3 regions of the Mesorhizobium sp. 128a genome follow, and region 3 is predicted to be linked to each of the others. Evidence: predicted binding sites of a transcription regulator. Region 3 holds the regulator's gene; each other region holds the start of a gene.
What was found. The regulator HrcA, encoded in region 3, represses chaperone genes, less so after heat shock. The targets are predictions, from matches to a motif close to GTTAGCACTCNCNNNNNGNGAGTGCTAAC.

Region 1: the regulator HrcA is predicted to act here: its motif matches at 1,060-1,088, upstream of groES (co-chaperone GroES).
Region 2: the regulator HrcA is predicted to act here: its motif matches at 1,095-1,123, upstream of groES (co-chaperone GroES).

The regions. Positions count from the first base shown of each region.
Region 1 is NZ_JBSPKY010000027.1:115-2,383, reverse strand. It holds gene ACWTU9_RS29705 (class I SAM-dependent methyltransferase) at 253-963, shown strand; gene groES (co-chaperone GroES) at 1,150-1,446, shown strand; partial or broken gene groEL (chaperonin GroEL) at 1,510-2,269, shown strand, end outside.
Region 2 is NZ_JBSPKY010000047.1:9,332-11,600, reverse strand. It holds partial or broken gene groEL (chaperonin GroEL) at 1-677, opposite strand, end outside; gene groES (co-chaperone GroES) at 748-1,044, opposite strand; gene ACWTU9_RS32550 (hypothetical protein) at 1,518-2,269, opposite strand, start outside.
Region 3 is NZ_JBSPKY010000015.1:12,875-15,143, reverse strand. It holds gene rph (ribonuclease PH) at 1-12, opposite strand, end outside; gene hrcA (heat-inducible transcriptional repressor HrcA) at 205-1,290, shown strand; gene ACWTU9_RS23080 (hypothetical protein) at 1,327-1,527, shown strand; gene ACWTU9_RS23075 (PQQ-dependent sugar dehydrogenase) at 1,634-2,269, shown strand, end outside.

The sequences.
Region 1 (2,269 bases), on a different contig from region 3:
AGGGGCTCGACCTGCGCAACAAGACGTTGCGTCTGCTCTGGAACCGGTCGTGCTCATGCGTTACGACGACAATACGTGCCACAGCTGGCCTTTTGATCTTCTGCAATTTTCTATTAAGCGGCTGCGACCGCCAAAAGCCAGAACTCTCAGGCCCCCAAAGGCAGCATGACAAATCATTGGGATAATTATCACCGTCACTGGAGGCTCCTGGACGCACCGCTTCGGCCGACGCCGGAAACCGTTGATATATTCGTGCACGAAGTCAGCCTGGCAAATGCTGATGTCCTGCTCCTGGGGGTGACGCCGGAACTCGCCGTGCTCGGCAGATCGATGCTGGCAATCGACCAATCGGCGGCCATGATCTCGGGCGTGTGGGCAGGCGACAATGCCTCGCGCAGGGCGGTGGTCGGAGACTGGCTGGATCTGCCCGTTGCCGGCGCCAGCACCGAGGCCGTCATTGGCGACGGATGCCTGTCCGCCATCGCCTCGAAGGCGGCACGCAATCGCCTGCACGGCGAAATCGCCAGGGTGCTGAAACCCGGCGGGCGGGCCGCGATCCGCGTTTTCGCGGCCCCGGAAACGCCCGAGGATCTGGCCAGCATTGAAGCTCAGGTGCTGGCCGGCGCGATCGAGAATTTCCACGCGCTCAAATGGCGGATCGCCATGGCGTGCACCACGGGCGGTCCGGATTTCGCCATCAAGGTGCGGGCAATCCGCGACACATTCGACGGCCTGTTCCCCGACCGCGAGGCCCTTGCCGCGCGGACGGGATGGAGCATGGCGTCGATCAACACGATCGACGTCTATGCCGGCTCCGACATAAGCTACAGCTTCGCAACGCTGGCCGTGCTGGTCGACGAGGCGGGTGGGTGGTTCGGCGAAGTGCGCGTCGTACCGAGCGGCTCCTATCCGCTGGCGGAGCGATGCCCTCTGCTGGTGCTTCGATCACCGAGGCGTCGCTAGGCTTCCCGTCGGACCACGGCAGGGCTCAAATTTGGGCAAAATTGATCCCACCGTTCGCCTTGACTCTCGCAAGCCACGCGCCTATTTCAGCGCCACGTTAGCACTCGCCTTGGGTGAGTGCTAACTGATATCCGGCATCGCCGGATGGAGGAACTGTTCTCACCGTTCTCATTCGAGGAAGAAAAAATGGCAAAGTCGAAGTTCCGCCCGCTTCATGACCGCGTGGTCGTACGCCGGGTCGAATCCGAATCCAAGACCGCCGGCGGGATCATCATCCCGGATACGGCAAAGGAAAAGCCGCAGGAAGGCGAGATCATCGCTGTCGGCTCCGGCGCCCGCGACGAAGCCGGCAAGCTGGTTCCCCTGGACGTCAAGGCTGGCGACCGCATCCTGTTCGGCAAGTGGTCGGGCACCGAAGTCAAGCTCAATGGCGAAGACCTTCTGATCATGAAGGAATCCGACATTATGGGCATCATCGGCTGATTATCGGCCTCACCGTCAACTGAATTCCGGGCTTGATCGCAAGCCCTTGCCAGGAGCTAAAACATGGCTGCTAAAGACGTAAAATTCTCCCGCGACGCTCGTGAGCGCATGCTGCGCGGCGTCAACATCCTCGCCGACGCCGTGAAGGTCACGCTCGGCCCGAAGGGCCGCAACGTCGTCATCGACAAGTCGTTCGGCGCCCCGCGCATCACCAAGGACGGCGTCACCGTCGCCAAGGAAATCGAGCTTGAGGACAAGTTCGAGAACATGGGCGCGCAGATGGTTCGCGAAGTTGCTTCGAAGACCAACGACATCGCCGGCGACGGCACCACGACCGCGACCGTTCTGGCGCAGTCGATCGTTCAGGAAGGCCATAAGGCCGTTGCCGCCGGCATGAACCCGATGGACCTGAAGCGCGGTATCGATCTGGCCGTGACCGAAGTCGTCGCGGCGCTCGGCAAGGCTGCCAAGAAGATCAAGACCTCCGAGGAAGTTGCCCAGGTCGGCACGATCTCGGCCAATGGCGACGAGTCGGTCGGCGCCATGATCGCCGAAGCGATGCAGAAGGTCGGCAACGAAGGCGTCATCACGGTTGAAGAAGCCAAGACCGCCGAGACCGAGCTGGAAGTCGTCGAAGGCATGCAGTTCGACCGCGGCTATCTCTCGCCCTACTTCGTCACCAACGCCGACAAGATGGTTGCCGAGCTCGAGGACGTCTACATCCTCCTGCACGAGAAGAAGCTCTCCAACCTCCAGGCCATGCTGCCGGTTCTCGAAGCCGTCGTGCAGACCTCCAAGCCGCTGCTCATCATCTCGGAAGACG
Region 2 (2,269 bases), on a different contig from region 3:
TTCTTCTCGTGCAGGAGGATGTAAACGTCCTCGAGCTCGGCAACCATCTTGTCGGCGTTGGTGACGAAGTAGGGCGAGAGGTAGCCGCGGTCGAACTGCATGCCTTCGACGACTTCGAGTTCGGTCTCGGCGGTCTTGGCTTCCTCAACCGTGATGACGCCTTCGTTGCCGACCTTCTGCATCGCTTCCGCGATCATCGAGCCGACCGAAGCATCGCCATTGCCGGCGATGGTGCCGACCTGGGCGATCTCCTCGGAGGTCTTGATCTTCTTGGCGGTCTTGCCCAGAGCAGCGACCACTTCGGTGACGGCGAGATCGATGCCGCGCTTGAGGTCCATCGGGTTCATGCCGGCGGCAACGGACTTGTGGCCTTCCTGGACGATCGACTGCGCCAGAACGGTCGCGGTCGTGGTGCCGTCGCCGGCAATGTCGTTGGTCTTGGAAGCGACTTCGCGAACCATCTGCGCGCCCATGTTCTCGAACTTGTCCTCAAGCTCGATTTCCTTGGCGACGGTGACGCCGTCCTTGGTGATGCGCGGGGCGCCGAACGACTTGTCGATGACGACGTTGCGGCCCTTGGGACCGAGCGTGACCTTCACCGCGTCAGCGAGGATGTTGACGCCGCGCAGCATGCGCTCGCGGGCGTCGCGGGAGAATTTTACGTCTTTGGCAGCCATGTTTTAGCTCCTGGCAGGGGCTCGGAGAGAGCCCGAAGATTCAAGATTCAGTTGACGGTGAGGCCGATGATCAGCCGATGATGCCCATGATGTCGGATTCCTTCATGATCAGAAGGTCTTCGCCATTGAGCTTGACTTCGGTGCCCGACCATTTGCCGAACAGGATGCGGTCGCCGGCCTTGACGTCCAGCGGAACCAGCTTGCCAGCTTCATCACGAGCGCCGGAGCCGACGGTGATGATCTCGCCTTCCTGCGGCTTTTCCTTTGCCGTATCGGGGATGATGATCCCGCCGGCGGTCTTGGATTCGGATTCGACCCGGCGAACGACCACGCGGTCATGAAGTGGGCGGAATTTCGATTGTGCCATTTTGGATTCCCTGGTGCGGATGTTGAACGGTTCCCCGTGGCCGGAGCGCGATTAGCACTCACCGAGGTCGAGTGCTAACAAGAGGGGTGGATAGGCCGTTGGCGGTAGCAAGTCAAGGCGCGAAGGACGGAGAAACCGAGCCGAACGGACGTGAGCTGAGGGCCTATAACGTTCTTCAGAAGGAGCAGGAGTAAGGCTCATTTCTTGCATCTAATACCCCTCCACAGAGGCGGCGGCCGTCAGTGGGATGGGCATCAAGCCCGTTTACAAATGCGATCGACCAAGGCGTCATCGATATTGTGCCTTGCACGTTCGCTCTCTCGGTTTTCGGGTGGGTTCTCGTATGGGATATGGGACGATCGACGGATGTCTCCCGCCAATCGTCAGCATCATTTTGCTTAACCGCCTGGCGAGGTCATCTGGATCCACGCTGCTGGTGAGGTGCGCTAGTCCAGCGACCGACGAGCTGAGGATCAGACCTGCGGCTTGATATCATGTTGCGGTGTCGAACCGCCGTTGAAGAAGTTCTTCGCCTTCTTGAACTGCTCAGTGGAGTTTGCGTTCACGAGTTGTTGGAAGTTTTCATGGTCGGGCCCGCCCTTTCGGATCCGGCGTGCCTGTAAGACGCTGATGACCTCGGCGTAGTCCAGGTTCACATTGATTCGTTGCGTCGACGAGCAGCAGGATTTCAGCTCAAGGAAATTCTCTTTGAACTCGATCTGGCGCAGAACGATCGCTCCGTAATCGTAAGATCCACCGGCCCCATTGTCGAGAAGGTAACTCTGGTAGGTGCATGTCAGCGCCCTGTATTGCTGCGCCCTGGCGCTGGTGCTGAAAGTGATGTCACCCATCGCGCTCAGGAAGGACTGGAAATCCGTCAGCAGCGACGCCCCGTCGGTGATGATCGCTTGGGCAACCAAGGAAAGGAACGTGGCTGAGACAGAAGTTCCGAAAACTTCTTTTGAATAACTCTTCTGGTTTTGCGCTCCGATCGAAAGATCCGGAATGTTGCCGAGAACGTCTGCCCAGAGGCTGATGTCCAGCGTTTTTGAGTCGATGCGAGGATAATTGGAATGCATGTAGTCGTAAATGAGTCCGCCAATCGCCAGAAGATTGTCCTGATTCTCATTCAAGATTCCGCTATACATACGGTCACGGGTGTTCTGGCCGATGAGGTGAAACTGTACCGTCCCTTGGTCGTTGGCGATCATGTCGTCTCTCGGAG
Region 3 (2,269 bases):
GGAGGGGCGCATCGAGGCCTCTTTCTGTTCTTTTTGCGTTTGCGTCGGCGGCTTGTAGACGCATGCAGGCCAGGGCGCAAAGGAAAATGGCCGCAAACGCGGCGCCGTGACCGCAAGTGCGGCACCGGGCGATCGCAAGAGCGACACCGGGTTGCGCGGGGGTGATGGAAGTCTATATCCTTGGGGCGGAGGTTTTTGGCCCGAATGACCAAGGCAGTCACCGAATCCAGTCTGCTGGCGCCCGCGCTGCAGTCGCTCGACATGCGCTCGCGCGACATCTTCCGGCGCATCGTCGAGTCCTATCTGAAGGACGGTGAACCTGTGGGATCGCGCAGCCTGTCGCGCATCCTGCCGTCGTCTTTGTCGCCGGCCACGATCCGCAACGTGATGAGCGACCTCGAACATCTCGGCCTGATCTATGCACCGCACATCTCGGCCGGACGCCTGCCGACACAGACCGGCCTGCGCTTCTTCGTCGACGCCTTCATGGAGCTCGGCGACCTCTCCGACGAGGAACGCCGTGTCATCGAGGCGCAGGTGCGCGCCTCCGGCTCGGGCGCCACGCTGGAGCACATGCTGACCGAGGCCAGCCAGATGCTGTCGGGCATGTCGCGCGGCGCCGGCCTGGTGCTGGCCACCAAGAACGAGGTGGCGCTGAAGCACATCGAGTTCATACAGCTCGAGCCGACCAAGGCGCTGGCCGTGATGGTGTCGCAGAACGGCGACGTCGAGAACCGCGTCGTGGACCTGCCGGCCGGCATCACCGTCTCGCAGCTGCACGAGGCCTCGAATTTCCTCAACGCCCATATCAGGGGCCGCACGCTGGCCGAGGCGCGCGTCGAGATCGCCCGCATCAAGGACGAGACCAGGGCAGCCCTCGACACGCTGTCGCAGGATCTGGTCGAGAAAGGCCTGGCGGTGTGGGCCGGCGCCGACAGCGGCCTGCCGGCGCGCCTCATCGTGCGCGGCCGCGCCAATCTGCTCGAAAACGTCACCGCCCAGGCCGACATCGAATTGCTCAGGCACCTGTTCGAGGATCTGGAGACGCAGGACGGGCTGATCCAGCTGCTCGACCTCGCCGAAGAGGGGCCGGGCGTGCGCATCTTCATCGGCTCGGAAAACAAGCTGTTTTCGCTGTCCGGCTCGTCGCTGGTGGTGGCGCCCTACCGCGACAAGGACGCCCGCGTTGTCGGCGCGCTCGGCGTCATCGGGCCGACCAGGCTGAATTATGCCCGCATCGTGCCGATGGTCGACTACACTGCCCAATTGATTACCCGGATGCTGAGATAATTCCAAAGCCGGGATCACCGCAAAGGAGGGCGCAGAATGGCGCTTGAATCGTTCAAGGCCCAGATCAGCCTGCTGCTCGAGGAAATGGTCAACCAGCCCGAGGACGAGCACGAAATCCAGGAGCAACTGCGCGAGAAGCTGCGCGAAATGCGTGCCATGGGTCTGCCTCTGCCCGACGATCTCGTGAAGCTGGAAAAGCGTCTCGATGACGACCTGGACGTCGAAGAGGAAAGTTGAGCGGTTCTACCTTGAATCTGTGCGCGCACGCTTCTCATTTGCGGCACACGCACGATATCTCCTCGGTCAATGACGCGCCGACCGGCGTGAATTCGAGGAGGACAGCATGATCCGGATTGTCGGCTTGGCGGGCCTTGCCTTGTTTCTGGCCACCAGCGCCTTCGCCCAGGAGCAGCCATTGCTGACCGGCAAGGACGCTTTCGGCGATTGGAAGGCCGACAGACCCGGCGTGCGCCGCCTGATCAAGCCGGATGATCTGCAAAAGCCCTATCTCACCGAATCCGCCTCCAACGGCGCCGGCCTCGGCGATCGGCCGGACGGCGCCAAGCCCGTCCTGCCGCCCGGCTTTTCGGCCGAATTGATCGCCTCCGGCATCGCCAATCCGCGCGTCGTGCGCGTGGCGCCGAATGGTGATTTGTTCGTCGCCGACAGCGATGCCAACCAGGTCCGCGTCTATCGGCTGGCCAAGGGCAGTGCGAAGCCGGCCGAGGACAGCATTTTCGCCGGCGATCTCAACCAGCCCTACGGCATCGCCTTCTATCCGCCGGGCGACAAGCCGCAATGGGTCTATGTCGCCAACACCGACAGCGTGGTGCGTTTTGCCTATCGCGACGGCGACCTGAAAGCCTCAGGCGAAGCGGAGACAATCGTCTCCCAGATCCCCTCGGGCGGCCACTGGACTCGCGACATCGCCTTCTCGCCCGACGGCAAGACGCTGTATGTCTCGGTCGGTTCTAAATCG